Regions from separate parts of the Metabacillus sp. KJ11-3 genome, predicted to be linked through region 3. Evidence: riboswitches for the same ligand, from Rfam matches in the RefSeq annotation. Region 3 holds a riboswitch; each other region holds the start of a gene.
What was found. A riboswitch is a leader RNA that binds a small molecule or an ion and turns the genes downstream of it on or off. The one in region 3 is predicted to bind cyclic di-GMP.

Region 1 (10,348 bases), 230 kb from region 3:
CCTTGGTTTCTTCGTTCGAGCATACTACCTATTATCCTTTACTACTACTTATAAAGAATATTGCTTCTCAAAGTAATTCTGATATTCACCACGTAAAATCTGCTCCCACCACTCCTGGTTATCCAAGTACCATTGGATGGTTTGAGCAATTCCAGTTTCAAAGTTATACGTTGGTTTCCAACCTAACTTCTCTAGCTTAGTAGGGTCAATCGCGTATCGCTTATCATGACCTAATCGATCTTTTACAAATTCAATTAAGTCTTCTGATTTTCCTAATGTTTTAATAATGGTTTTCACAACTTCTAAATTTGTCCGTTCATTGTGTCCACCCACATTATATACTTCTCCATTTTCACCTTCGTGTAAGACTAGATCAATGGCAGAACAATGATCTAATACATGTAACCAATCACGAATATTCTTTCCGTCATCATACACAGGTGCTTTTTGTTCATTTAACACACGTGAGATGGTTAAAGGAATTAGTTTCTCCGGGAATTGATATGGTCCATAGTTATTGGAGCAACGAGTAATATTAACAGGTAATCCAAATGTTTCGTGATAAGCACGAACTAAAAAGTCTGAAGATGCTTTACTTGCACTGTATGGGCTATTTGGCTGAAGTGCAGTTTCTTCCGTGAAGAAAGTTGTTGGATCAAAGTCCAGCTCTCCATATACTTCATCAGTTGAAACATGTACAAACTTTTTCACATTAATGTTTTTGCTAGCATCCAGTAATACTTGGGTACCAAGAACATTCGTACGAACAAACACTTCTGGATCTGTTATCGATCGATCAACATGGCTTTCTGCAGCAAAATGAACAACGTAATCAAACTTTTCTTTCTCAAAGAGATTAAGAATTGCTTCACGGTCTGCAATGTCTGCTTTTATAAAGTAATAATTATCTTTGTTTTGGATATCTTTATGTTTTGTCAGATCTCCCGCATATGTTAGTAAATCTAAGTTATAAATATCATAATGAGGATATTTATTTACCATATAATTAACGAAGTTTCCGCCGATGAAGCCTGCTCCGCCGGTTACAAGAACTTTTTGTTTAGCCAATATTACACCTCTTTCCTAGCTATTACTTTAGCTGAATAAAGAGAGTTACCCCATTAATATTTCGTACCCACACCTTTTTGTCTACCTTTTTCGGTTCTAGCATTTCATCAATATGTATAAGATCAGAGCCGAGTAATGCTGTTAATTGGGTAAGATCGATTAGTTGATGTACTTTTTTCTCATCATGTTGAAAGATGACATTAATTCTACCTGGTGAATTTGAGACCATATTTATCCTCCTTCTATTTTCTTTTTATGTTTCACAGAAGGAGGTGATTTTAATCGATTTTTTTATATAAAAGGTTTCTAATGACAGTCTTTTCGGTTATACCCCTTCTACATATCTGTTGGTTTTTGTGCTTTTACATAAACGTAATTACCCTTGCGGTAGCAGCCCAGCTCCTACGAGACCTGCCTTTTGATCTAATACGGCCGGCTTAATGACTAATGTTTCCTTTAAGCTCGGATACACATACTCTCTTGTTTTTTCAATCAATGGCTTTAGAATCAAATCCTTCGATTTCATGACTCCTCCACCAATGACAATGACTTCCGGGTTTACCGTATGAACAATGTTTGCAAGTCCGATAGCAAGATAGTTGATGGCTTCATCAACTATTTCCTGTGCTTGCTGGTTGCCTTGCTCTGCAAGCTCGAACACGCCTTGGGCACCGTTTGGTATATTTAGTCTCTCTTTTCCGATTCGACCAATTGCCGTTCCAGATGCAAGTCCTTCTAGTGCACCTTTGTTTAACCCTGGACCTTGGTAAGCATCAGGACTTGGATTCACGATCATGTTTCCGATTTCCCCACAGTTTCCTTGGGCACCTGAGACAAGCTGGCTGCCTAAAACATAGCCTCCGCCGATTCCTGTGCTGACGGTGACAAAGAAGACACTACTTGCGCCTTTGCCTGCTCCGAGTGTGGCTTCGGCAAGAGCTGCTGCGTTGGCGTCGTTTTCTAGCAAAACTTGCATACCTATTTTTTCCTCCAGCATGTCCACAATCGGGACGTTTACCCAGCCTGGTAAGTTTGGCGGCTCAATGATGATACCTCTGCTCGGGGATAATGGGCCGGGTGAGCCGATTCCAACTGCTTTGATGTCATATTGCGATTTTAGATCATTGATGGCATCTGCCATGTTGCTGATGGTGAATTCCGGACCTTTTTCTGGTTCTGTTGGGCGGCTTTGCTCGTTGATGATTTCTCCTTTTTCATTAAACAAGCCGATACGCAGGTTTGTTCCGCCTAAGTCAATGCCGATTGTATACATCATAATCCCCTTTTCTATTCGTATTAAGTATTTGTTATCTATAAGTTTACCAACTCCCCAAATAAATGAAAGCGTTATTTTTCCTTCTATTATATATATTTATGTTTCTATCATTTTATACTCCTGGCAAATAAAATACTAAAAATGGTATGATTGAATTTATGTGATGAAAGCCCTGAGAATGGAATCGACAGAAGGACCCATTTTTCTCTTCCATATACTGACAGACTTTTTTCATCCTTTTGTCTAATCTAGTTAAATAGAGTAAGAGAATGATGGAGGTCTTGTTGATGAAGCTTGAAAGAATTATTTTAGTGATACTTGTTATCCTATTACTAGTAGGATTTACATATGGAGGACATTCTTCAAGATATGAAATTGCTGCGTCAATCAAAAATTATGGTGATGGGTGGGAAGTTGTTGAGGATGATCGGCATGCTCCTCTGAATATTGAGAAAGTCGTCACTGAACAAACGCGAGTTCTTATCTATTATAAAAGTTGTACAGAGAAGATTCACTCCTTTATTGTCACTCCAGATGAAACGATGATTGCTGGTGGATATCGTGTTGGAGTGTCTGCCGCAAATGGGGTTGCTTCTATTTATATTTATGATAAAGAAGGAAATCCAATAAACCCGCATGAGTATGTTTCTGAAAAGGGAAATATTTGGGTATATGGTGTATTTAGTTTGAATTAAGGATTTCAAATAGCGATGTTCTTTTCACCAAAAGGCAGTTCCCTTCTCGGAGACTGCCTTTCCCCTTATCCTTTCACAGATCCAGTCAATAACCCTTTTACAAAATACTTCCCTAATAGAATATAAATTTATAATGTAGGCAATGCCGCTAACAGTGCTCCAGCCATCTGCACTTTCAATAGACAATCTGACTTCCAGAAAGATTTTGCAACGCCACCATACTCGGCTAGTTGATCGGACCTGACTGCCTGTACCCTCATGAGTAAGCATTTTCTAGCATTGTGCCTAAAAAGGACTAATTGACTATATTGATCTATACAATCTCATAAAGAAGTACCTATGGTAAGATATGTCCAGACTTTTTGACAAAATCCTACTTGAATGAAGCGAAAAACCCTTTATTATGTTAAAAAGCACTAGAAATCATTGAATAATATCAGTTAAAACCTTATAATAATTTGTGAAAATAGTACTATCTAAATCGTTTCACTTATAATTCTGGTGTGTTGAACAATTTGCTGTATGTGGGCGCCTGGCAAATTGGGAGCAAGTGGCGCAACCGTCCAATCTATTTGGGCGGTTTTTTTAGTTTGGAAAGCAGATTTGCCAAAAATAAATAAGGAAGTAGAGTGTGAATGAAAAAAATCTATATCGTATTCTTTTGCTTAATCGTCATGACTTTGACAGGATGTGCATTTAAAAAGAGTGAACCGGAACTTACTGCTGTTTCACCCAAAGTGGAAATACCTAAAAAGGAAAAAGAAGCAAAACCAGCTATCACGCAGATAGCTACAACAGAAAAAAAGATGGCACTAACTTTTAATGGACTTTCAGACAAAGAAATGATGCTTAACTTATTGGATGAGTTAGATCGGCTAGGTATTAAATCCACCTTCTTTTTACAAGGGATGAGGGTAGCTGAGGACCCGGAATTAGCAAGGGAAATTTTGGCGAGAGGCCATACCATTCAAAATAATACATTGAACCATGTGTTACCTAACAAGGTAAATTATGAGGAAGCATATGTTGAAGTAGCATTAGCGAACAAAATTTTTCAAGAACATCTAAACATTCAACCATCATTTATCCGCAGCCGTTCTGGTGATTCCTCTCAGTCCCTGGAAGAAGCTGCAGCACAGCTGGATATGCAGGTCATTTCCAACACGATTAATCCTCAAGATAGCAAAATGCAAAGTGCTGAAGATATTGCAGCATATATTAAACAATTTTCAAACCGTGGAGCTATTATTCAGCTTAACACATACATTAACCCAGAAGTCATACGGGCGATTGAACTCATTTACGATGATGCAGTTGCTGCAGGGTATACTCTGACAACATTTGAAGAAGTGGAAAAAGGTCATTATTTAACGGAAGAAAATCCAAGTACAAATCATCTTGCGATAAATCCTGATTATGATGAAAGTAAACCTGCTATTATTGACAAATTTTCTACAAAAGAAAAAGAAATCGCTCTAACATTTGATGATTGGGCTAGTGATGAAGGGATTTCTAAAGTTTTGGACATATTAGATACCTATCATATTAAATCAACATTCTTTTTGATAGGAACGGGTGTCGAAAAAAATCCTCAATTAGCTAAGCTTATTGTAGAGCGTGGACACGAAGTGGCTAGTCACTCATATAGCCATAAGGTAGTTACAGAAATGGATCCGTTAGATCTTCAAGAAGATCTTGTTAAAAATGATCAAGTCCTATCATATGCCTTACAAGAGAGGCCTGTAAATTATTTTAGACCCACTCAAGGTATTCTTGATACTGAATCAGCGAAGGCTATTACAGCGACAGGGATTGACTATATTATCCAATATGATGTTACATCACTGGACTGGGATATGTCCCGTTCTGATCAAGAGATTTATAATCGTGTAGTAGATCGAGTCGAGCCAGGGAGTATTATCACCATGCACATATTAGATAAATCACACACAGTGACGGTATTGCCAAGCATTATCGAAAACCTGCAACAAAAGGGCTACACTTTTAGAACAATATCAGAAATGATCACTAAAAATATTGAAGGAGGCAGCTAGTATCTTAGCTAAGTTCCTATGTCTACTCGTGAAATTATAACAAACCCAAAAAAAGACCGAAGAATATTATCCAATATTCCTGATCCACAAAAAATCCGAAAAAACATTGACAGAAGAGGAATTCATGAAACTCTAGAAGAAGTTGCTGATCCTAACCAAGTATATAAAGCACGACTAGATGGTCAGCGATATATTGCATCATTTCCAGTACGTTTACGAATGCCCTCCATAAAAAAGCAAACTGGTTCATGCATGGATATCTCTAATACAGGAATACTCATTCAACTACCAAGCGAATCTATTAAATTTGAACCAAACCAAGTTGTTAAACTATCTTTCTCTATCCCAGAGGGGGCAATGCCTGAAGGATTTGAATCTAAAGTTACCATGCGTGCCAAGGTTGTTCGTCAATTCACTGAAATATTCGAAGGGAAAGAGCAATATTTATGTGCACTCCAATTTGAACAATCCATTGAAAGTTATTTAAAAAAACGGCATTGGGGACTCTCAATATTCGCTTCAAGTTTGTTTTTACTATTCATTACGCTGCTTGTTCTATTAATGAGAGCTGAAAGTATTATTTATTTTAAGTTTAATAAATTCCTATATTTTTATAGTTTATTAGCCGCTGCCTTTTTGCTTAGTCGGTATGTCTTTGGACTACTCTATCGAAATACATCTGTGAACTTGAATTATCAACCAGGTGTATCGATTATCATTCCTGTTTTTAATGAAGAAGAGTGGATCCAGCGTACTATTCTAAGTTGCATCGATCAAACTTACCCGGTAGATAAACTAGAGGTCATTGTTGTTGACGACTGTTCAACAGATCATACCGCATCGAAAGTAAGAGAAATCATGGAAAAAATCAACTCTGAAGGTGAACGCTTTATGACAAAAGAGCGGATTTCCTTTCATATATTACCTCAGAACGCGGGTAAGCGTGAGGCGTTGGTTGTTGGCGTGAATAAAGCCAAGCATGATTTGGTTGTGTTTGTCGATTCTGATAGTTTTCTTGAACCAAACGCGATTCTAAATATCGTTCAACCATTCCAAGATCCGAAAATGGGCGGTGTAGCAGGACGAACGGAAGTGGAGAACAAATTTACAAACATGTTAACAAAGTTGCAGACTGTACGATATTATATTGCCTTTCGTATTATGAAGGCTGCTGAATCAACATTTGATTGTGTGACTTGTTTATCCGGTCCACTTTCATGTTATCGAAAAAGCCTAGTACTAGAAAATGCGGATGCTTGGTTAAAACAACGATTCTTAGGACATCCAGCAACATTTGGCGATGATCGAAGTATGACGAACTATATTCTTAAAACTCATCGAACTGGTTATCAAGATCAAGCCGTTTGTTCCACTATTGTCCCATCAGATTTTAACGTATTTTTAAAACAACAAATGCGTTGGAAACGTTCATGGCTAAGAGAATCATTGCGTGCTCTGACATTTATAGTAAAAAAAGAACCGTTTATGATGGTATTTTTTCTTATAGGCCTTGTTGTACCAATTGCAGCTCCAATTGTTGTGATCTATAACCTGCTTTACGTCCCTTTAGTACATGGCATCTTTCCAACAACGTTTATCGTAGGACTATTATTAATGGCCTTTATGATGAGTTTTGCTCATTTGCTATTCCGTAAAAGCAAATTATGGTTTTTTGGTGTTATTTTTGTGTTATTTTACGAGTTTATTCTATTGTGGCAAATGCCTGTTGCATGGTTTACGTTCTGGAAATCGACTTGGGGGACGCGTGAAACACCTCAAGACGTATTAGAAAAAGAGAAAAAACAAAACCGTGTACGAAAGAAAAAAGGCAAGTTAAAGGAGGGGGGCTAATTGTCATCTAATCAAAGTATATTTAACTACAAGCTAAAAAATAGAAAAAAGTATGTAAAAGTGATTTTTCAACTAGCAGTCCTTGTATTATTGGTAGGTATTATTATAAGAGCCGTGTTTATTACAGATGAATATAAACCCCTTTCTGCCAAGGAAATGGTTAATTCCGATGGATTTATTGCCCTGTCCTATTTTGGCGTTGATCGCAGCGGCTCAGCAAAATATATCTCGAAGGAAGAATTAGAGAAGCAATTATCTGTCCTAAAAAAACAAGGGTTTGAAACCATTTCTCAGAAACAAATCATTGATTTTTACCAACAAGGAACACCATTACCTGAAAAAGCTTTATTTCTATCATTCGAAGATGGAAGAAATGATTCAAGCATCTTTTCACAAAAGGCATTGGAGACGCTAAATTATAAAGCAACGATGTTTACTTATGCTGATAAAATGGACACAAAAGATACAAAGTTTCTAAAACCACATCATTTACAAGAAATGATAGAAAGTGGTTTTTGGGAACTAGGATCAAACGGCTATAGGCTTACTTATATCAATATTTTCAACGGAGATGGAGAATATTTAGGCGAGATAGAGGAAAATAATGTTCCTGATAAAACTTCAATTGAATATTATAATCACTATTTAATGGACTATTTACGTGATGAATACATGATTCCAAAGGAAACTCGCACAGAGATGGAAGAGCGAATTACAAAAGATTATCAATTCATGCATACCATTTATGAAGATCGTTTTTCGAGTATGCCAAAAGCATATGCAATTATGCATGCCAACTCTTTATACAATAATATGCACCCAGCTGTAGAGGCAGCGAACAACAAGATGATTAAAGAATATTTTTCTCTTCATTTTAATCGTGATGTTTATGCATACAATGATTCAAAACAGGATATCTACAATTTAAATAGATTGCAGGTGGCGCCACACTGGCCGGTGAATCACCTGTTAATGAAAATCCAACATGATTCGAAATGGACGATAGACTTTGAAAATGGCGATAAAAAAATTGCTGATAAATGGAAAATCAGTCATGGTGTTGGTGAGTTTGATCAGCATAAAATCGTTTTAACAACCGAACCTGGTAAAGAAGTGATTGCAACATTAACCGAGAACCTACCATCTAAATTTACTGCCAGCTTTGATTTAAAAGGGAATGTCATGGGAGCACAGTCATTCACTATCCAAAGCGGGGATGATCAAAATCAGCTTAAAATGATAATAGAGAAAAATGTACTCAATGTCTACAATGTAGCAGATCAAAAAGATGAATCAGAGCTTTTGTTTAAGCAGAAACTAGATGAAATAAATTGGAGCGGGCAAGATTATGCTTTTAACAAGGCGACACAGTATGACTTTATGACAACACAACAAGGATCACGAATTGATGAGGATGAATATCCAAGCACATTAAAAAATGATCGTCATATCGTTCTTTCTCTAGCTGATAATAAATTGAAGATCAAGGTTGATAATAAAAGGATTGCAGAGGTAGAAATGCCTTTTTCATCATCTTCTTATCAGTTACTGCTTGGAGGCTCCATGATTTCAAAACAAAACTCTCATGAGCAAGATACTGATTCCATTTACGATTCTATTATCGAAAATGTGATCATTCAGTCACAGGATAAGACATTATACACGGTAGATGAATCAAAAAGTGAATCGTTCCTCCGATCTGTTTCTCAGACTAGCTCAGACATAATTGACTTTTTTATAGAATCTTTTTAATAGGGTGACATTTAATGAACGTTCAAGTAATCCAGAGTATTCCTTTACTCGTTTCTATACTCCTCCTGACTTCTTGTTCATCTACAAACGAAGAAACGGAGTATGTGAAAGTAGAACCGGTTGAGGTTGTGCGAGACATCCACAAATCGCTATGGCTTGTCGATTGGGCATACGAAAAAAGTATAGAAGAAACTTCTGAGTCAATCGAACATATCGATAATATCCTTTTATTCACAACATATTTTACAGAGTCTGGTGAGTTACACCAAACAGAAGATTCGATTAAATTAATTGATCAAGTTCTTCAAGAAAAGGATTTTAAAGAAAAAGAAATCTATCTGACGATTATTAATGACCAATTTATGAACGATGGTACGGTTGTTCATAAAAATCCAGAATTACTGAAAAATTTGCTTTCAACAGCAACAACTCGTCGAGAACATATTGGGCAGATTTTAACGTATGTGAAGGATTATCCAATTGATGGGATTGAAATTGATTATGAAAAAATCCCCATTGACTTGACTGATGAGTTCTTGCTTTTTGCTAAGGACTTGGACAAAGCATTGGAGGAGGCAAGCCTATCATTACGTATTTTAATAGAACCAAGTTTCCCTGTTGATCATTACCCTTTACCTGAAAGTCTAAATTACGTTGTGATGGCTTACAATTTGTATGGATATCATAGTGGGCCCGGACCAAAAGCGGATTATGAATTTTTAGATCGTCTGATTGAAAAATTCCCTAATCACTCAGAGAATATTGGAATAGCCCTATCAACTGGTGGATTTAGTTGGCAAGAAGGTATTGTTAAAAGTTTAACAAATCAACAAATACAGGACTTAATAGACCAATATAACCCACAGCAATCTCGCGATGAGAAGAGTGGAGTGATGTTCTTTGAATATATAGAATCAGGCGAAAATGTTGAAGTTTGGTATGCTGATTCAACTACTTTGACACTATGGAGTGAGTATTTACTGGAGAATGGTGAGTATACTGACTTTTCTTTTTGGAGATCTGGTGGACTCACTGGAGAGACGCTTACGACGTTTGAAAAATTAAGTGATATGGAAAATTAATATTCACACAAAAGATACGAGCACCAATGGCGCTCGTATCTTTTTTATTAGGATGCGTATACTTTCTTTATTTGAGAAATTATGTCTTGAATCATTTCATTTGTTGTGATGTCTGTTCTTGCTTCGCCTTTATCATAGGCACTTAGGAGAATTTGTAACAGCTCTTCTTGTTTCAGCTGATTATCTTTCATATTTCAAAAGTTTCCTTTCTTTATTTTACAATTTCAGACAATATGGGAATATTATAATTGGAAGCTTGCATATAGACAAGTTTTTTTATACAAAAGCTGACAATTAAACCCTAATTTCTAAAAAATTCGTCACTTTTTATTCACATTAACATCCTTCGGAACCATCTCCCTTTTTATGTCCCCGGTTGAATCTCTTCCTAAACCTTTTTGTACCATTTGAAATGAGGTATAATAGATGAATTAGGGTTTATTTCATGATTCGATTTATTCTTACTTTATATATAGCAAAAGCGCTTTGCTTTTTTTGAAAGGAGTCCATTCATTATGCTTGGTCGGGAACTTAGTAAAGAACTTGTACTTGGTGCCGCTGAACAGATTA
Region 2 (10,348 bases), 1.2 Mb from region 3:
GGGAAAAAATCCTTATATGCTTTTATAGGGATTTTTTTGTTTAAATTCTAATATATTACCATAATGATAATAAGAAGTACTAATGAGAATAAATTCATAACTGGAGCAATAATTAGCTGTTGTTTGGAGGCGTTATCTTCATGATAGGGGATAGAATAAGATATTTAAGGGTTAAAAAAGGATATTCAATCACAAAACTTGCAAAAGAAGCTGGTGTTTCAAAATCTTATTTAAGTAACTTAGATCGTGGCTTACAGAATAACCCTTCATTGCAATTTTTAGAAAAAATAGTTTCTCCTTTAGATTCAAGTGTTGATTATTTAATAGGCGATCATATTGAAGAAGAAATAGCCACTCGGAAACATGATAAGCCAAAAAAGGAGTAAAGGAAAAGATGGTTGAGGACACTTGGGTGGCGCATTAAAATAGGAGGATCTTTGATAAGACTTCTTATCATTAATTGTTTGTCCACTTCGTCTCCTCAATAGATCTTAATTACCTTTAAATATATTATTTAGACGATATGGTATTAAAACCATAAAAAAACACCTCAGAGAATGGACTAATAATTGTAACTTAATTATAAAGAAATTAGCTGTTATTAATAAAATTTATTTTCCATTAGAAGAGGAAACATGATGAAGGTACTGTTGTATCTCATCAGGAGAAATTCCAATGTTTTTTGCTTCTGTTATTAATTTTACCCATTCTTCATCTAATGGTTCATGCTCTTGTTGGTCAGACAATTTATTCATTTGTTGTTTCCTCCTCATATAATTTATAAATTTACTCTTTATCTTTTGTCCATCTCTGAAATGTTAGAAATTCCTTAAATCTTCTAAAGTCCTCCTTACTCATACCTTCTTCTATGGCTGTATGTAATAAATATTTCCATTCTTGATCAAGAACATCAGTAGCTAGCTGAGCTGCTTCGGTAGATGGTGGAGCTAATAACTCCTCAACATCTATATCTAATGCTGAAGCGATTTTGCTTAAAAACTTTAAGGAAGGATTTTTTTGTAGATCTCTCTCTAAATAACTTAAATAGGACTTAGAAACTCCAGCTATCTCTGCAAGTTCGTTAATTGAATATCCATGTTTTTCTCTCAACTCCTTTATGCGTAAACCAATCATCACGATCCCCTTCATACGTCTAAGATAACTTCGTGAGTTCATTATACAAAACGATTTGTTCTTAATAAAGTTTAAGTAAAACAAGAGAACAGTAGATATAGAGAGTAAATAGAAAGAAAACAACCTTTTTGGGTGGTAAATAACTAATTTGAGATTTTTTTCAAATGTTAATAATGTATTTGTTTTTAATTACGCAATTTGGTTATTTATATATTTAAAAATAATCTCGTGACTTGAGAGTATAATATATTACAGAACCCTTAATAATTTGTTTTTAATGTGATAAATTATTTGATGTATATTGACAGTAATTTTACTTTTAGGTATATTGAATTATATATTTGTTCTTTATAAGGAACACTTTGTTCTGTAGAACCTTAACTACTGTTTGATTTTTATTATAAAGTACAATAATTAAATTTATCGAAAGGAGGTGATGATATGATTAAGAAAGTTTGGAAGAATCCTTCTCTTGAAGTTTTGGATATTAATATGACTCATGGAATGGGTAACACTGGAGAGCCGGGTAAAGCTTGTGATACACCAGCTCAACAACATAATCCACATTGTATTGTAAATCCTAGCTGATAGGATGATAAACCCTCTTACAAAAATGTAAAAGGGTTTATACATTTACTTTATAAAAGGAGCCAATATGAATACATCAGATTATTTCTACCAAGCTTTTGGTCTATATATTGAAAGTGATTGCCCGTTGCCTGAATTAATGAGATCAGGTGGAAATTTAAATAAAGTTGATATAAAAATAAAAAAAGAGATTTAAAAGATAAGTGGAAGCATCGATCAAAGGAGTGTAAAGAGTTTTTTGGCAATCAAAGCCAAATCATGTTTCAAATTAATGGACTATGTATCTTCTCAATTGAAGATGGAAATGAGATATTATATTCTCCATTGGATGTCACAGATCTAGATCAAATTAGATTGTATATTCTAGGAACTTGTATGGGCGCAATATTACAACAACGTAAAATCTTACCATTACATGGAAGTGCAATTGCTATAAATGGAAAGGCGTATGCTTTTGTTGGAGAGTCAGGTGTGGGTAAATCTACGTTAGCAAGAGCGTTTTTACAAAAAGATTATCAGTTATTAAGTGATGATGTAATTGCTGTTTCGTTATCTTCTAATGATTCACCTGTCGTTCATCCAGCTTATCCACAACAAAAATTATGGGATAATAGTCTAAATAAATTTGGAATGGATTCATCAGATTATCTGCCATTGTTTGATCGGGAAAAAAAGTTTGCGGTTCCAGTTCCTTCTCAATTTTTAAATGAGCCACTGCCATTAGCAGGAATTTTTGAACTTACAATAAATAAAATAGCTGAACCAAACATTGAGTTAATAGAGAATATGGAAAGGTTTCATATTTTCTACACCCATACATATCGGAATTTTTTTATTGAACCGCTTGGTTTGAGGGAATGGCACTTTAATCTATCTTCAAAAATGATTAACAAGATAGGTACATATCGTCTAAGACGTCCAAACTCTAAATTTACAGCAGAGGAGTTAACATCAATGGTCTTAACTTCTATTAATAGAGAGGAGTATAGTTATGAAAGCTAAAGTTATCATAATGGAACAATACATTAATCAGGTACCTGGAAATATCGTTAGCGATATGGCGGGGGAGAAAGTGATGTTAAGTGTAGAGAAAGGAAAATACTTTAATTTGGGGGAAGTTGGTGGTGAGATTTGGGATCTAATAGAGGAGAAAATATCTGTGAATCAACTTGTGTCCGTATTAGTTGAACGATACGATGTAGAATTTGAAGAATGTAAAAGCCAGGTAATCTCTTTCCTAGAGGTTTTATTAGAAGAGGAACTCGTTCAAATCTCTTAGTCATTGGGAGATATTTATTTGGAAGGGGTATGAGATTGTGAGAAGAGTAGTGAGAATTATTGGATTGAGTAATAAAGAAAAGTTATTAATAATTGAAACGTTCTTTTACCTTGCTTGGGCTTTTCTCCTCAAAAAAAAGATTTCCATAAAATAGCCCCATCTTTAGGCAAAAGGATTTCTGAAACTTCACGTGAATTAGATGATAAAAATACTGAATTATTCATCCAAATCTCAAAATGCATATCAAGCGTTAGTAAACATACTCCTTGGGAGAGTAAATGCCTCGTTCAGGCTATAGCAGGTATGAAAATGCTTGAACGAAGAGGTATTGAAAGTACCTTGTATTTAGGAACTGCAAGAAACGATGAAGGTAAGATGATCGCTCATGCCTGGCTTCGTAGTGGAAGGGTTATTTTAACTGGTTCTGAAGGAATGGAAAAATTCACAATTGTTTATTCGTTTGCAAAGGTAATGAACAAAAACAAAATGTTGAGCAGATGATTTAGGTAAATAAAGTTGAAAATTATCTCTCAAACCTAGTTTATCTTCTCTAAACTTAGTACATAGTTAAGTTACTTTTTTTGGGAGAAAGAGTATAAGTTAGATGGAGGTGTATCTTAAGGAGGGTTTTTATGAGGGTCATTTTATATTTTGTAAAAGATATGCATTCAACCGCTGGAAGAAAGTTATATTTTAATTTTAATTCAAACATTGTCTTAAGCTTAACGGAAAGTATTGGAATATTTATGGTTATCCCACTAATTAGTTTAACTGGTCTTATTAGTACAAACCAAAATGATCCACCAATAATTGTTTGGGTAACAAATCAATTACAACAATTCCCTTTTCAACTTAGTTTATCTATAAGTTTAACTATATTTATTCTTTATATAACTTTACACAGTGTTTTTCAGAGGAAAACACTAATTAATATTACTAAAATCCAACAATCATATATAAGAAAACTTAGAGAGCAAGTTTATACACAACTTCTTGATTCAAATTGGGAGTTTTTCCTAAAAAAAAGAAGATCAGATATTATTAACCTTTTGACTTTAGAAACTACCCGAGTCTTAAGCGGTATAAATGTAATACAACAACTTCTGTCTACTTTGATTTTTTCTTTTATACAAATTATTATAGCGTTATGGCTTTCACCTTCATTAACCATTACTATATTGGGGTTTGGTGCAATACTTGCATTCTTTTCACGAGGTTTTGTCAAAAAGTCCAATAAAATTGGACAGGAAACGACCAAAATATCTGAAGAGTATTATGCTACGATCACAAATCATTTTAATGGGATTAAAGAGATTAAAAGTAATTCCTTAGAAAACACTCATAGTAAGTGGTTTCGAGATTTATGTTTGAGAATTGAAAAAATTGGTATTGAATATACTAGTTTAAATACTCTTACGCAGGTTATCTATAAAGTCGTCTCTGGGTGTTTAATTGCTATCTTTCTTTATTTCTCAATAGTGCTGTTTAAAGCAACTCCAACTGATTTTACGCTTATATTAATCATTTTTTCAAGGTTATGGCCTAAAATCTCTAGTATACAATCAAGTCTCCAGAGCATTAGTACATTGTTGCCGTCATTTAGGTTATTGTATGACTGGTTAAATGACTCTAAGAGTTCGCAGGAAATTAAAACAGTACATAATGAAAGTATAAATCCCAAAGTAATAAATGCTGGTATCGAGTGTCAACATGTAACTTTTCGTTATCAACATGAATCTTTAGGATATACCCTAGATAATATAACAATGGAAATTCCTGCTAACCGTATGACAGCAATTGTCGGTCATTCGGGCTCAGGAAAGAGTACTTTAATAGATTTGATTATGGGACTTATTAAACCCGAAAAAGGTGAGGTCTTGGTTGATGGGTTACCACTTACAAAAAATAACTTACTAACATTTAGAAAATCTATTGGATATGTTCCACAAGATCCTTATCTTTTTAATGGAAGCATTAGAGACAATTTACTTATAGTCAAAGAGAATGCAAGTGAAGATGAATTATGGGGAGCACTAGAATTTGCAGCAGTAGATTTTGTGAAAAAGTTACCAAACGGACTTGATACCTTGATTGGAGACAGAGGGATAAGGCTTTCTGGTGGAGAACGTCAAAGAATTGTATTAGCACGTGCGATATTACGTCAACCATCTGTTCTAATTTTAGATGAAGCGACAAGCGCTTTGGATACCGAAAATGAAGCGAAAGTTCAAGAAGCAATTGAACGCCTAAAAGGAAAAATGACAATTATTGTTATTGCACATCGATTATCAACGATTCGTAATGCTGACCAAGTAATAGTGTTGGAGGAAGGTAGAATTCTTCAAAAAGGTGATTTTCATGAACTTGCAAAGGATAAGGAAAATGTTTTTGGAAAGTTGTTAGGAAAACAACTAGAAGTAATCGGATAGATTCACAAGATCTTAATAAACTCTAAAATCATGAATTATAATATTAAAATAGTTTTTTAGGACTAATTATTATTCAATTGAAAGGGCTAAATCCAGGGTAATGAGTAAGATAATACGAAAGGTGGTTTTACAAATGATTGGAGCTGCAAAGCATGTAGTAAAAGAATATAAGTCATCTAAGAATCCAATTATAAAGTTTTGTATAACAACCCTGTCTTTTGGTTGGAATGCAGCCAAAAACATAAAAAGATTTTTTGGCGATACCGAATTTCGTTCCATTCTTCTATTGCAGGTATTAGATTCTAAAAATGTGCATCAAACAACACCTCTAACGTGTATGGATCGATATCCTAAAATTTTTTCAGCATGTAGAGACTATTTTGGCAACCAAAAAGACTTAAAGATACTTTCTTTTGGATGCTCAACCGGTGAAGAAGTTTTAACTCTACGTAGTTATTTTCCAAATGCTCACATTGTAGGAGCAGATATTAACAAGCGTAGTATTGCAATATGTAGAAAGCTTCCAGTAGATGATAAGATTACGTTTGTACATTCCAGTTATAGTGAAATTCAAAAACATGGACCATTTGATGCTGTTTTTTGTATGGCAGTTTTGCAGAGAAAGCCACATTACATTGCAGCAAAAGGCATCAGTTCTATTAAAAAGATTTATCCATTTGAAAAGTTTGAAAAGCAGGTTATTGAACTAAATGGGTTAATAAAAGAAAAAGGATTATTGACAGTGCATTACACTCAATATTCTTTTAGGGATACATCGGTAGCATTTAAGTATAATGGATTGGGTAATTATACCCAGGGTGATTATGTATCACCAGTTTTTGATAAAAATAGTCAATTAGTAAAAAATCCATTACCACAAAATAGTATTTTTATTAGAACACAGAAATAGCTGTTTTTTAGTATATTAGTAAATATTTCGGTGCACTATTCCTCCCTAAAGTTTATATGAACGCAGTGAATTGTTTCCTCAGAAAGATCTATGGCAATATAAAATTACGAATAAATATATGAGTGCTGGTTTAGGAAGTAGTCATGCAATTATATTTTTTGCCTTTCAATTTTTGAACACCGAGATAATCGTTTTAAATTAGAAAAGGGAATAGACTTTTTGAGTAATAGAGAGAAGAAGATAATATGTAATGTTCTTTATATAAAGACAAAGGAGATAACTTTGTGATAAGAATTTGCTATTATTTATCAGGGCTTAATTTTGTAGACGGTATTCTCACGTACATCGGTCTCAAACTAAATCTTATTGAGGAAGCCAATGTATTAATGAGAATAATTTATGAAGCAGAACCAGTTTTTTTATAATAATTAAAACTTTTTTATCAATTCTGCTTGTTACACTTTGCTACTATCAAAAAATCCCTGATAATGTTGGAATAAAAACAATCTCATTTATAGGAGCTTCTATTTATACTTTTTTGATGTTCTTACATGCTTATTGGATAATTACTTCGTTTAATAACATTATCTAAGAAGAGTGTATGTAGAGTGGCTTTTAAAATCAATTGTTCGTTATAACGAATATATATTCGAATTAGATAGGAGAGTTACCAATGTACAAAAAACTTTGTAATCGCTGTTATCATTTCTCTTATAGCAGTTGCCGAGTTGGGGATTGGTTATGTCCAACATGTAGTCACGACTTAACCAATATGAAAGCAATTGTTGCTAGTAATGGAAATAAAATATCCCAATTCAATAACTATCAAAAGCTAAACGATTCCATATTAAGCCCCAAATCAACGATCTCTTACAAAGTTTAAAGATAATTTGAAAATGGATAACAGGAAATTATTATTCGCGCCATTTGATCTCTTAGAAATCCACTGTAACTATGTTATATTTCCGCGAAATAAAGATGATAGGATAAACTGTGAAATTATACACAAAACAAAAAGCACAACCAGCAGCCATCAAAGCTGCCGATCATGCTTTATTTATCATTTTCATTCTGTAATCTCCACTTATTAAATTCCAAAAACTCTTTAAACTGTTCCTTTGATACACCTGATTTCATTGCATCCTGTACCAGTTTTGTCCATTCTAAATCGAGCTCTTCTGGATCGGTTGCGTTTTGTTCATTTAGAAGAGTGTTTACTGATACACCAAGAACAGATGAGACCTTTTCTAAAAATTGCACAGAAGGATTTGACTGGAGATTTCGCTCAATCGAACTTAGGTAGGATTTTGCGACTCCTGCTCGTTCTGCTAGTTCAGACAGTGATAGATTTTTTTGTGTGCGATATTTTTTTATTCTCGGACCAATCACGTCAAGTCACCTTCCTTAATGAAGCCATTATAACATATAAAGAAGGGTTTGTTTTATATGCAGAACACAAAAACAAAAAAATTTACAATCACTTAATACTATTATGATGATTTTAAAACGGCATTTGACTTTTTGGATAAGAACTCTTTTATCTCCTCTACACTGATTCCTAGTTCAAGTGCTTCTAGTATGAGCTCAACCCATTCTTGATCTAGCTGCCCATCGTGTGTGATTCCTTCAATTATTCTCATTATTCTTTTCCTCCTAAAATACTAATCTGTATTTCAGGCAGCCCAGCCGTCTTAGTTGTCAACCTGAAGACCCGTGACTTTGCGTCCCTACTTTTCAATAGGTTTGCCTTTGTACTGATTAAGTTGGCATCAATTGTTAATAGTATATTTCTAAGGTCCTTCATTTATGTATAACTATTTAACTATTGACAATGTCTATTATAAAAAAGAACTGTTATCATTGTCTGCAGAACTTTGTCGACGAAATAAATTTTTTTCATTTATCTGTAATTTTTACAATGAATTTACAAATGTAAGAGTGAAGGATAGTTTTTATAGGTTTTTCCTAGGTGGGATTTACAAAAAATTAATAAAGTTAAGAAATGATAAAAATTAATTTTGTCGAACGAAAATTCTTTTTTCATCATTTGGGTTTCTCCTAAGTAACTTGTATCATTACTTAGGAGTTTAAAATTCCTCCGGGAGTCAAATAAAAGATGCCGCCATTTTGAATGGAAATATGAATTTGTGGTTCATACAATTCTTGTAATGCTTGTTTTTCAACTTCGTAGCATTCGGGTTTTTCTTCAAGATCTTCGTAAAAATGATTTAATAGTTCTAAATCTTTGTTCCATCTTTCCCGTGCTTTGTCTGCCCAGGTATGATCATGATTGTGAATATCTTGTAAAATGAATTGTTCAATCCGTTTTAACCCGCTTTGCGGCTTTATGAGTGGTGTCATGGTAAAGCAAAGGTCTGGAATTTTTGGTGTTAAGTCCAAATTTTCTAGTTTTTCTTGGAAGTTTTCGACTAGCACTCCACTTACTAAGTGTAACCCGATGGAATAGAGTTGATCTTTCTTCATATCACATTGATAGGAAACCATAATATTGACTCCGATCCAGGGGTGGAGGGGAACATTTCCTCCATGTGGTTTGACGTACTCAAAAAGTCTGATATAGCTTCCTAACTCTTTTGTTGATTGAAAAATTTGGTGAAGGCGAGGGGCTCCAAAATGCATAACCTCACCTTTCAGGTCTTTTGGTGCACGATTCTGGTCTGTGATGAGCGTAAGCTTCATTGGGTTTGGGACCCCGTTTGTTTTTTCAAGGTAATGCCAGTAAAAAGGTCTGTTCATTAACAGCTTATCCATTTCAATTGTAAGTTGTACGGTTATATATCCTTCTTTGTTTTCAAGAACTTCACAGGAGTTGGATGTGAAAAAACTTTCTAAAAAGTGATGAATTTGCTCTTGCTGCATACTTTAGCCGCCTTTCTACTTATCTCCGCTTGCTGCTTTACGTTGTTCTTGTGAAGCTTGTGCATAATCAAGAATAGATGTTAAATTCTCCATTTTAATTTTCATTTCTCTGTCATTTTTTGAATGATACATAATGTCTTGTATATGTTCTTCAAAGTTTTTTATTTCTAATCGAGTGAGAATTTCATCAAGGTCACCAATGACTTTTTCAAATAAATGTATTTTGTCATATAAAAGAGTTAATATATGTTCTTCAACCGTGTTTTTGGTTGCCATATTGTATATGTTAACGTCTTGTTCTTGTCCTAAACGGTGAATACGGCCAATTCGTTGTTCTAATCGCATTGGGTTCCATGGTAAATCATAATTGATAATATTATGACAAAATTGAAGGTTGATTCCTTCACCACCGGCTTCTGTTGCAATTAGTACCTGAACACGATTTTTAAAGAGTTCCTTCATCCAATCTTTTTTTCCTCTTTTAAAGCCGCCACGAAAAGGAACAGACGTAATGCCGTGCTGCTGAAGAAACCACTGTAAATAAAATTGTGTTGCACGATATTCGGTGAAAATAATGACTTTATCATCCAGTTGCTTAATCAACTCTACTACCTTTAATGCTTTCGAGTTTTGAGTAACACCGTCAATGGCCATCATAATATCTTTGATCACTTCATTAGCGAGGGCTGGTTCCTCTTCATCGGGCCGATCAAGCATTTTTTTTAACGTCATATAGACAGCTTCGCGGCTACTGCAAGGCTTCCCGCTGTAGGGTCATGATAGAGAAGGTATTTGCAGCATATTGTGAAGATGACTTTAGAGCAGTGATTGTGTCATATAGATGTTGTTCCGTTTCAGAAAATTCAATCGGTACTGTTTCAACATTACGCTTTGGCCAATCAATACCTGTGTCACCGCGTCGATTTCGGATCATAACCTTATTAATGAGCTCACGTAATTGCTCATGGTCTTCGATTGAACGCTCCTTCGCAGAAAAAACATCTGAAAAATAGGCTTCGTTCCCTAGATGACCCGGCTTTAATAAAGATACTAAGTTGAAAATTTCTTCTACTCTATTCTGAACAGGTGTTGCTGTTAATAGTAAACAATATTTCTTCTTTAAATTTT
Region 3 (10,348 bases):
GTCCTTGTGCTACTTCCTGGCGTTCAAGGTTGTTGCGGATTTGGGCTTTCATGATGAATTTTGCTACATCTTCTTCGATGGCAGCGATCATGTTTTCAAACATGGCGAAGCCTTCCATTTGGTATTCACGTAGCGGATCGTTTTGACCATATGCACGTAAATGGATACCTTGACGAAGTTGATCCATTGCATCGATGTGGTCCATCCACTTCGTATCAACAGCACGAAGAAGGATCACTTTTTCAAATTCGCGCATTTGTTCTTGGCCGAAATCTTCTTCCTTCGTATCGTAGTGTGCATGTGCTTTTGCATAGATAAACTCAACCATTTCTTCTGGATCTTTACGGCGAAGATCTCCAATTGTCAGCTCATCCTCTTGAAGAATATTCGCGTTCATATAATCAAGAATCCCTTCAAGATTCCACTCTTCCTCTACCTCATCTTTTGGAGTGTACATCGCAACAACACGCTCGATTGTTGATTTAAGCATTTTCTCAACGATTTCACGCAGATTGTCAGAATCAAGAACCTCGAAACGCTGTTTATAAATAACTTCACGTTGTTGACGAAGAACATCATCATATTGAAGAAGCTGTTTACGTGCATCAAAGTTATTGCCCTCTACACGTTTTTGCGCTGATTCAACTGCACGTGAAACGATTTTACTTTGAATTGGCTGTGTATCATCCATGCCAAGACGATCCATCATGTTCATCATGTTTTCAGATCCAAAGCGGCGCATTAATTCATCTTCCATAGAAAGATAGAATTGCGTAATACCAGGATCACCTTGACGACCTGAACGTCCGCGAAGCTGGTTATCGATACGACGTGATTCATGGCGCTCTGTCCCGATAACGGCTAACCCGCCAAGTTCACGGACACCTTCACCAAGCTTGATATCTGTACCACGACCAGCCATGTTTGTCGCGATCGTTACGGATCCACGATGACCTGCGTTTTCGATGATCTCCGCTTCTTTTTCATGGTTTTTCGCATTCAAGACATGATGCGGTACACCTTTTTCTTTAAAAGCTGTGAAAGTAATTCAGAAGTTTCAACCGCAACTGTCCCAACTAACACGGGCTGACCTAAGTCATAACGTTGCTTCACTTCTTCCACAACAGCCCGGAATTTCCCTTCCATAGAACGATACACCAAGTCTGCTCTATCATCACGAGCGATCTGTCTGTTCGTTGGAATCGCCACAACCTGCATGTTGTAAATATTACGGAACTCTTCTTCCTCTGTTTTCGCTGTACCTGTCATACCAGACAGCTTTTTGTACATACGGAAGTAGTTTTGGAATGTAATGGTTGCTAATGTCATGCTTTCATTTTGGATTTCAAGGCCTTCTTTTGCTTCAATTGCCTGGTGAAGTCCATCACTATAGCGACGTCCCTTCATTAAACGACCTGTAAACGAGTCAACGATGACAACTTGTCCTTCTTCGACAACATAGTCCACATCATTTTGCATAACGAACTGTGCTTTTAACGCCTGGTTAATGTGGTGAAGAAGCGCAACATGTGAAATATCATAGAGATTTTCAATTCCGAACGCTTTTTCAGCTTTTGTCATTCCATCCTCTGTAAGCTGAACAGCCTTTGTTTTCACATCATAGGTGAAGTCCTCTTCTTGTTTAAGTTGACGGACAAATCCGTTCGCTTGAATATAAAGCTTCGTCGATTTCGCCGCCTGTCCGGAGATAATCAGCGGTGTTCTCGCTTCATCGACTAAAATCGAGTCAACTTCATCGATAACGGCAAAATTAAGCGGACGCTGTACCATCTGTTCACGATAAAGAACCATGTTATCGCGTAAGTAATCAAAACCTAATTCATTATTTGTTGAATACGTAATATCCGCAGCATATGCTTCACGCTTTTCATCTTTGCTTAGTGAATTTAAGTTAAGACCTACTGTTAAGCCTAAAAACTCAAACAGCTGCCCCATTTCATGAGCATCACGACTAGCTAAGTATTCATTGACTGTCACAACATGTACACCTTCACCAGAAAGTGCATTTAAATAAACAGGCATCGTGGAAGTTAATGTTTTCCCTTCCCCTGTTTTCATCTCGGAAATATTCCCTTCATGTAAGGAAATACCACCCATTAACTGTACTTTATAAGGATATAATCCCAATACACGCTTCGCTGCTTCACGAACAACAGCAAACGCCTCTATTAATAAATCATCAAGCGAAGCACCTTTTGCTACGCGTTCTTTAAATTCTTCTGTTTTTGCTTTCAGTGCCTCATCAGATAAGCCGCTCATTTGACCGCTTAATGCATCAATTTGATCAGCCATCTTTTCGTAACGATTTAACGCACGTTTGTTAAAATCAAACACCTTATTTAAAATTCCAAGCATGTAATACGCTCCTCTGTGTTTAGAGTGAAAGATCATATAAAACTATTGTCTACCCTTTATTTTAGCACTATTTATGGTGGGGGACAACTGAACAGATGCCTATGTAAAAAAATGATAGATAGGATTGCTACTAACTAGACTGCTACTTCATTTTATCTCCTTCAAGGTAAAAAGATTATCAACCAAAAAAAGCACTTGAAGTGTGCTTTTAACATGTTTTCTACTCTGCTTCGCTCACTTTAGCCTTGGAATTAAGGTGTAGAAACACATTTGTAATGACTCTAGAAAATAGAACAACAAATACATATAACAAAAAAATATAAAAGTAATTGGCACCATTTTTCAAATGAAAGAGATGATGAGCAACGATTATTGGCTTAAATATAAATGATAAAAATAAGACTAACCCAAAATTATAAAGATAAAAGTTTTTCTTATTTTTTAAGATCCATTGATACAACAAAATAAATAACACCGGTACTAAAGAAGTGTCAATTCCAACATGGATCGGTAAAAAAGGGACTGCTTTATACGGATATTCAAAAAAATTATATCTTGTCCCTATTGCGTCCGTGTATACCATCCATGCATGGATATTAAAACCATAGAAACCTAATAAAAATACCCTTTTTTTATCAATAAGAAAATATAGAACAACTAATGGAATAATAATAAAACTAACATTTAACCAAAATTGCCAAGTATCGAAAGCTGAATAATCTAGCCAGTAATCAATCCATCCGTTTGAAACCTTTTCTTGCGTTTCTTTTAATTCGTTTAGCTGATTCAGCTGTTCTTGGGGGAGATCTTTCCTCATACGTCCACCTCTTATATAAGTTGGTCGTCTTATTATTGGCAATTGTATTGAAATAAAATCCCCCTTTTTTATTCTACACAAAATTAATTTATATGGTTAAGTAAATATCAGTGAAGCAAAGACTCAACTTCTTTCTTTGTCGGCATTCCTGATTGTGCACCAAGCTTTGTGACAGAAAGAGCAGCTGCTGCATTTGCAAACTTGCTTGCCTCCAGTATTGGTAATCCACTGCTAAGAGAAAAAGCCAATGCTCCATTGAACGTATCTCCCGCACCAGTGGAGTCAACTACGTCTACCTGATATCCACTAATAAGCTGCTCCTCTCCATCTTGTTGGAGTTGAATTCCCTTTGACCCTCTTGTGACAATGCTTTTTGCCTCCAATGCCTCTGTTTCTTTCTGTGATAGATTTGTACTTGAAAGTAGGCTTTCTAGTTCATGTTCATTTGGTGTGAGATAAGAAGACTTGAGAATCAACTTTTTAGGAAGCTCCTGCATGGGTGCTGGATTTAGGATGACCGGTACGTTATGTTTATGTGCTATTTCGGCTGCTTTTACTACACTGTCCAACGGGATTTCTAATTGTAATAAAACAATATCCGCATCGGTGATCAACTGTTCATGTTGTTGGACAAGTGCCGGTGTGAGTTTATGATTGGCACCTGGAACCACGATGATGCTGTTGTCTCCTTCTGATAATGTGATCGCTGCGACACCACTTGAAGTATTGGAAATGGTTTGGATGTGTTTCGTCTCGACACCTTGTTTATGTAAATGTTGCGTTAACTCGCTGCCAAACGCATCGTCGCCCACACAACCAAGAATTGTGACATCCCCTCCCAGTTTTGCAGCAGCCACTGCTTGATTAGCCCCTTTTCCGCCCGGGACTGTCATAAAATCTTTCCCTAGAACAGTCTCACCAACTTTTGGAATGGTGTTTGTTTGTGTTACAAGATCCATGTTGATGCTGCCAATGACAACGATTTTAGGTTTCTTCATAGCGATTCCCCCTCAACGTAAAACAGCGCCCTAGTAGGCGCTGCTCATTTTATACATGTGGCTCAATTAAGCCGTATTTTCCATCTTTACGTTTATATACAACATTGGTTTTATTCGTTTTTGCATCTGTGTATACGAAGAAGCTATGTCCAAGCATATCCATTTGAAGAATCGCTTCCTCACTGTCCATGGGTTTTAGATTAAATCGTTTTGTACGAACAACTTCTTCTTCTTCATCCAGCTCATCCTGTGGCAGATCCTCAGGCTGGTAATTGCTAAACACAAACTTTGGAGCACCCTGCTCGCGAAGCTTGCGGTTCACTTTTGTTTTATGCTTACGAATTTGTCGCTCTAATTTATTCACAACAAGATCAATCGCTGCGTACATATCCTGGTGGTTTTCCTCTGCACGTAGAACCAGATCTGTCATTGGAATGGTCACTTCTATTTTAGATTCCTGATCATTATAGTACTTTAAGTTAACATTGACATTTGCGTCAACTGACTCTTCAAAATATCTCTCAAGCTTACCAATTTTCTTTTCTGCATATTCTCTTAATGCTGGAGTTATTTCAATGTTTTCCCCTCTGACGTTATATCTCATGATTGAACTCCTCCTTTATGATAAAGCTATGTAGTACTATTTCTATACTTCCCTGCTTGTCTCCTGCATAAACTTAAAAATACTTTGTGACTTTTTGTAGAAATTTGTATGGTTCGGTAAAGTTTGTGAAGGGGACATTAAGGGTATGTAAATAGTTTATGCGAATGTATAGATTAAATGAAAAAACTCACCTTGGGTTGGCGAGTTTTTTTCAAATTTAAGTTATTTATTTTGAACCTTTACAGTCGTTTGTCCAATAACCAAATTACCATCGAGATATCCACGGAAAACCAATGTTTCCTCTGATGAATCCCATGTAAAGTCAGAACGCTCAAACTTGAATTGTCCAAGTTTTGCTTGGTTATAGTACCCTTTGTTGCTTGTTAGGGCATGTACCCCATTTATTGTTGCTGTATCAAGGTCAAAATCTTTACGATCAAATAGTTTCGGTACGTCTACACGAACTGTGAAAATACCCTTATTTCCTTTGATCACTTTTGGTGTTACTTCAATTGTTGCAGGAATGTAGACAACAAATTGTTTATGAATTTCTGTTGTTAAGCCTCCAGCATTTGTTGCAACAACTGTTATGTTGTAAACACCTGGTTTATCTAATGAAATAGACGAACCATTTTGAACTTCTTTTCCAGACGATTCACCTGGTGCTGTTACGATCATTTTTTCAGATATAACTTCAGAAACCGTATCTTTTGCTGTATAAAGCAATGGCAATGCAGAATCTAATGCATATTCTTCATTTACATCCATACTTACTTCAGGTGCTGTTTGATCGATTTTCACTTCAAGCGTTTTTACACCTTCTATATTATTTGCATTGTCGATCGAAAAGAATGACACTTCATGAATGCCTTCGTCTGTTAATGTAAAAGATGTTCCTTCTTTATATTCAGATCCATTAATTGAATAGAATGTAGTTGTTACGCCACTTAAACGATCTGATGCTTCAAGGTATACTGTCACATCGTCTATGCTCCAAGTCTCAGGTGCATCAGAAGTTGTCTCCGGTGCTGTTTGATCTACCTTAACACTGATTGTTTGTGGTTCCTCTTTGTTTCCAGCGTTATCTAGAGAATAGAATGATACAAGATGTAGACCTTCTGTTTCTACAACAAAAGATGTTCCTCCCATATATTCAGATCCGTTAATAGAATAGTAGGTTTTTGTCACACCACTTTGTTCATCTGCTGCTGTCAAGTTCACTGTCACATCTTCCTTGCTCCAGATGTCTTGTGCGTCAGAAGTCGTAGCTGGTGCTGTTTTATCGATTTTCACTTCGATTGTTTGTGCTTCTTCTTTGTTACCGACTTTATCAACGGAATAGAAGGATACTCTATGAACACCTTCTCCTTTTACTTCAAAAAAAGTGCCTTCTCTAAAATCATTGCCATTAACTGAATAATATGTTTTTGCTACTCCTGTTTCATTATCTGTAGCAGATAGAGTAATGACCTGGTCTTGATTTACCCAAGCTGTTGGTGCGTCGCTTGTTGTCACAGGTGCCTCTTCATCTTTGATTAGCTTTGCGAGAACAACATTAGATGGTTCAGACTCTCCAAATGAGTTACTGTAGGACGTTACGACATACTCATGATTCGCATAGGATAAGTCCATGACCGTATACATTAAATTATTTACTTTTTCTGAAACTAATACTAATTACCCATCTATCACTTCATAGATGTTATAGCCATTTGCATAGGTAATAAAATTCCAATTAATTCTTGCTGTTGTTTCATTTATCATCGTTAAGCTTGCTTTTGGAATTCCATAATTGGATAAACAATTGTTTCTGTAATGCGATTTGATGTTTTTGATTCACCAAAACGTGTATTATAAGCTGTTACCTCAAAAGAATGTGTATCTTCTGAAAGATTATTAACTTTATAGCTTCGTGCAGTACCTTTATAAATTAATTTTCTCTCATCTTTTGTGATTTGATAAACACGATATTCACTTGTCCAAGCAGTTGCAGGCCAAGATAACGTAATATTGTTTATATTTTCTACTTTCCCTGAAATAACCGGTGCTTCAACAACAGGCCATGTTAAGGTAAAGTCAATAGAACTTCCTTTTGGTGACTCCTCAAAGCGATTACTGTATGAATGAACCACGTATTCGTAATTTCCTTCAGGCATATTGCTAAATGTGACAGAAGTTCCAGTTACTGTTTTCTGCAAAATACGCTCTCCATCAATAATTTGATATACATTATAAGCAGTGGCATATGTTGAAGCATCCCATCTCAGCACAATATCATTTCCATTATTAACGCTTTGCTTCACATTTGCCGGTGCTTGCATAATTGGATGAACAAGTGAGAAAGTTCCAAGTTAGCTTCACATCATCTGGCGTTACCTTTACTGCAGTAAGATTGGTTGGAGGTAACTTACTATCTGATGATGCAAAAACGCTACCAATAGGAGCAATCACTTGGTAACTGAGTAGCACCAATACAAGAAGTAATGGTTTCAAACGAGATAAATGCTTCATTTTTTCTTTTCCCTTTCTTTGTGTGAAAAAGGCATAAAAAAATAAACCTTTTACAAGGTTCATAGATTTGATAGACTATGATCCCTTGTGGCAGCCGGCTGCCATTCATGAAGAATTACATAAGCAGGCCCTTGGCTTTGCGTCCCACCGTTTCCAATGGTTTGCCTTTTTCACTTGGTAGTTTAATAGCATATCAACATAATAATACTTTTATCCTAAATAATAAATAGTAATTAATTACTATTCTAGGTTTTTCTATTCTTACCGTGGTATTATTGACTCATTTTCTATTAATAAAGTTATTTACGCTTATCATAAAATAAGCCGCTTATCGTATCTTTTTGGTAAGGATCATGATATTTTTCTTGGCTTACCTTATTGTTCTTTAGTTTACGTAAGTCAGACTGAATTTCGTTTTTAAAACTCATTAATTGCTGGTTAATTTCCTTGTTTACCTCAATCAGTTTCATCCCTATTGTTTTTTGTTCTGTTGTATAGGGTGGTTGAGTCGCTTTTATTAATTTCTCACGATCTTCTAAATTCGCTTCTATTTGATGAATAAACTCATCTCGCTCCTCACTTGTTGTTCCTTTTTCTAAAAGTGAAAGGAGTTCTACACTGACTTCATATAGCTTTTGCACCGCATCCACTATGCTTGTCCACCTTGATGTTGCTTCTGACGGTTCGCTTGAATGACTTGCTTCCATGTATCACGAAACTCTGTCACATACCCTTGTACCTCTTCTAGAATTTCAAGGTCGTTACTAATATTTGCTTCTACAAGACGATTCTTCATGTAGTCATACATTGTAAGCATATTTTTTGAGACTTCATAATCCATATTTATGGTTACCATAAGCTCTTGAATAATGTTTTGGGCTTTTATTATATTCGTATTTTTTTCGCTAATATCTTTATCTTCTATTGCTTTCTTCGCAAGTTTAATAAATTTTATACACCCATTATAAAGCATTAATGTTAATTCACCCGGTGCCGCTGTTGTCACTGCGTTTGATTGATATGACTGATATGGATTACTCATAGCCATTTTCATTACACTCCTTTATCTACTCTAAACCTTTTTATCGACAGCTAATCCTAAAAATTCTGTCATCGATGCGTATATATCTAGTAGTTTTTTCGATGGAATTTCACGGATAACTTCCTTCGTAGTTTCATCAATTACCTTTACATAATATTTATTTAGCTCGTCATGTAATTCAAATCTTAATGAAGTTGTTGTAGGAGATAAAAAATCATTCATGCCTTTTACCACTTCTTCAAGCTTTTCTTTTGTAACTTTTATATTTGGTTCTGCTTGTGTTGGACCATTATTTTCAGGTTGGTCAATTGAAACATTTTTATTTTCAGTTACTGCATCAATTTTGTTACTAATAAAAGAATGAAACGACATACCCTCGACTGACAAATCCATCTCTCCCTTTCATTTACAAACCTTTCTATTATTTATATCGGCATGTTCTAGTAAGTTTAAAGAGAAGTTTCAAATAAAAAAGTGAAGGAATTAAATCCTTCACCTCATTACATACCACCACTGAATTGCTGCATGAGCCAACCACTTTGCGAATTTGCTTTCTGCATAGCTGATTCCATTGCTTGGAATTGTTTCCAGTAACGATCTTCTAATTGTTGAATTCTATCTTGTTCTTTTGAGATCCCACTTTCAATACTTTTTAACTCTTTTGCCAAAACACTATTTACATCCACAGTTGAATTTAAATAACCAGCTTTTTTACTTAAGTCTGAAATTCCTTGTCCTAATCTCTCATATAGTCTTCTTCCAATACCACTTTCATCATGTTTTGTTCTATTTGTTAAAGTATTTCCTTCTGTAATACTACTAGTAGAACTAAACAGCTTTTTTACACTATCAAGATTACTTTCAAGGACGGCTTTCAATTTTGTTTCATTTAATTCTAGCTTTCCATTGTCTCGATAGTTCTTGCTTGTTGTAATCCCTATGTCAGATAAATACTTAAATCCTTCATCACCATTTGAAACAGGTGTCATTAGACTACTTCTAAGTTCGTTTAAAAAACTGGAAATGGAACGATCTCCAGTTATTAACCCACTTTTTGCTTTTTCTTCCCATAACTCTATTTCTCGATCCTTCATTTCACTTTTTTGGTCATCTGTTAATGGTGGAAAATCTCGGTAACGTTTTTCTGTCACTTTTGAGTTTAACTCAGCAATTAGTTCATTATATTTATTTACAAACGTTTTAATACTATTAAAAACAGCTTCCGTATCATTTTTTGTTTCAACGGTTACTGGTTGATCGCTTGTAATGTTAGATTTCAGATCAAATTTTACTCCATCAAATGTAAAGCTATTTCCAGTAGGATTAATTGTCAGTCCATTAATAACAACCATAGCGTTCACTACATCAGAGCCTTTTGCTGCTGAAACACCACTGTTTGTACTAAAAGTATTAGTAATATTATTTACTTCCCCTCCAATTAACCCTAACTTATTTGTAGGGTCTGTTAGACCATTAACCGATAAATTCTCTAATTTAATTTGAGAATTTAATGCTTTTGTTTCACTTGTTAGGATTAATGCATTTCCATCTTTAAAATAAGATGCTTTAACACCTGCACCTGCACCGTTTATCTTGGAAATTACAGATGAAATCGTGTCATCAGATCCAACTGAAATAGCAGTACCATTTAAATCAAAGGAGATGTCTTGTCCAATAGCTTCTCCTTCTGTAACATTTAATATAAAACTAGCTGAAGCAGCTCTAGCATCCGCTGCCATAGTTGCTTCCGTTATTGTATAAAAAGAAGCAGATGGTGTCCCAGTAACAGTGGCACCAATCTTTTCAATATTACTTACAGAGGCAGTTTGTTTGTTAAAAGGAGTTTGTAACCTTAAAGCCTCTGTAGCTGTTCTAAAGCTTGATATCGTTGTATTAATATCTCGAAAAGTATCAGTTTTCCAAGTATTCATTATTTTAGCTTGCTGTAATTTGATTAATCTACTTTTTTGGGCATCAACTAACTGTTTTACCATGCTTTC

Region 1: another riboswitch for cyclic di-GMP. It lies ahead of AC0L8O_RS24135 (polysaccharide deacetylase family protein); the one in region 3 lies ahead of AC0L8O_RS25070 (hypothetical protein).
Region 2: another riboswitch for cyclic di-GMP. It lies ahead of AC0L8O_RS05985 (anti-repressor SinI family protein); the one in region 3 lies ahead of AC0L8O_RS25070 (hypothetical protein).

The regions. Positions count from the first base shown of each region.
Region 1 covers NZ_CM147865.1:4,854,583-4,864,930, reverse strand. Annotated here, with positions in the region: gene rfbB (dTDP-glucose 4,6-dehydratase) at 49-1,068, opposite strand; gene AC0L8O_RS24155 (hypothetical protein) at 1,091-1,297, opposite strand; gene AC0L8O_RS24150 (ROK family protein) at 1,445-2,344, opposite strand; gene AC0L8O_RS24145 (hypothetical protein) at 2,632-3,039, shown strand; partial or broken gene AC0L8O_RS24140 (carbohydrate ABC transporter permease) at 3,105-3,265, opposite strand; cyclic di-GMP riboswitch class II at 3,531-3,613, shown strand; gene AC0L8O_RS24135 (polysaccharide deacetylase family protein) at 3,675-5,093, shown strand; gene AC0L8O_RS24130 (glycosyltransferase) at 5,112-6,944, shown strand; gene AC0L8O_RS24125 (polysaccharide deacetylase family protein) at 6,945-8,696, shown strand; gene AC0L8O_RS24120 (glycosyl hydrolase family 18 protein) at 8,711-9,778, shown strand; gene AC0L8O_RS24115 (YwzD family small protein) at 9,826-9,969, opposite strand; gene AC0L8O_RS24110 (SWIM zinc finger family protein) at 10,294-10,348, shown strand, end outside.
Region 2 covers NZ_CM147865.1:1,148,893-1,159,240, forward strand. Annotated here, with positions in the region: gene AC0L8O_RS05920 (helix-turn-helix domain-containing protein) at 141-386, shown strand; gene AC0L8O_RS05925 (anti-repressor SinI family protein) at 612-755, opposite strand; gene AC0L8O_RS05930 (helix-turn-helix domain-containing protein) at 787-1,134, opposite strand; gene AC0L8O_RS05935 (paeninodin family lasso peptide) at 1,576-1,722, shown strand; gene AC0L8O_RS05940 (hypothetical protein) at 1,790-1,918, shown strand; gene AC0L8O_RS05945 (aldolase) at 1,981-2,724, shown strand; gene AC0L8O_RS05950 (lasso peptide biosynthesis PqqD family chaperone) at 2,714-3,001, shown strand; partial or broken gene AC0L8O_RS05955 (lasso peptide biosynthesis B2 protein) at 3,036-3,502, shown strand; gene AC0L8O_RS05960 (ABC transporter ATP-binding protein) at 3,634-5,430, shown strand; gene AC0L8O_RS05965 (class I SAM-dependent methyltransferase) at 5,564-6,340, shown strand; gene AC0L8O_RS05970 (DUF5658 family protein) at 6,625-6,765, shown strand; gene AC0L8O_RS05975 (hypothetical protein) at 7,014-7,223, shown strand; gene AC0L8O_RS05980 (helix-turn-helix domain-containing protein) at 7,394-7,729, opposite strand; gene AC0L8O_RS05985 (anti-repressor SinI family protein) at 7,831-7,980, opposite strand; cyclic di-GMP riboswitch class I at 8,014-8,098, opposite strand; gene AC0L8O_RS05990 (YqhG family protein) at 8,420-9,220, opposite strand; partial or broken gene AC0L8O_RS05995 (DEAD/DEAH box helicase) at 9,236-10,348, opposite strand, start outside.
Region 3 covers NZ_CM147865.1:5,084,445-5,094,792, reverse strand. Annotated here, with positions in the region: partial or broken gene secA (preprotein translocase subunit SecA) at 1-2,376, opposite strand, end outside; gene AC0L8O_RS25090 (CBO0543 family protein) at 2,597-3,193, opposite strand; gene rbsK (ribokinase) at 3,301-4,191, opposite strand; gene hpf (ribosome hibernation-promoting factor, HPF/YfiA family) at 4,241-4,795, opposite strand; gene AC0L8O_RS25075 (OmpL47-type beta-barrel domain-containing protein) at 5,018-6,439, opposite strand; gene AC0L8O_RS25070 (hypothetical protein) at 6,562-7,098, opposite strand; gene AC0L8O_RS25065 (hypothetical protein) at 7,131-7,253, shown strand; cyclic di-GMP riboswitch class I at 7,393-7,482, opposite strand; gene fliT (flagellar protein FliT) at 7,606-7,956, opposite strand; gene fliS (flagellar export chaperone FliS) at 7,956-8,354, opposite strand; gene flaG (flagellar protein FlaG) at 8,379-8,735, opposite strand; gene fliD (flagellar filament capping protein FliD) at 8,849-10,348, opposite strand, start outside.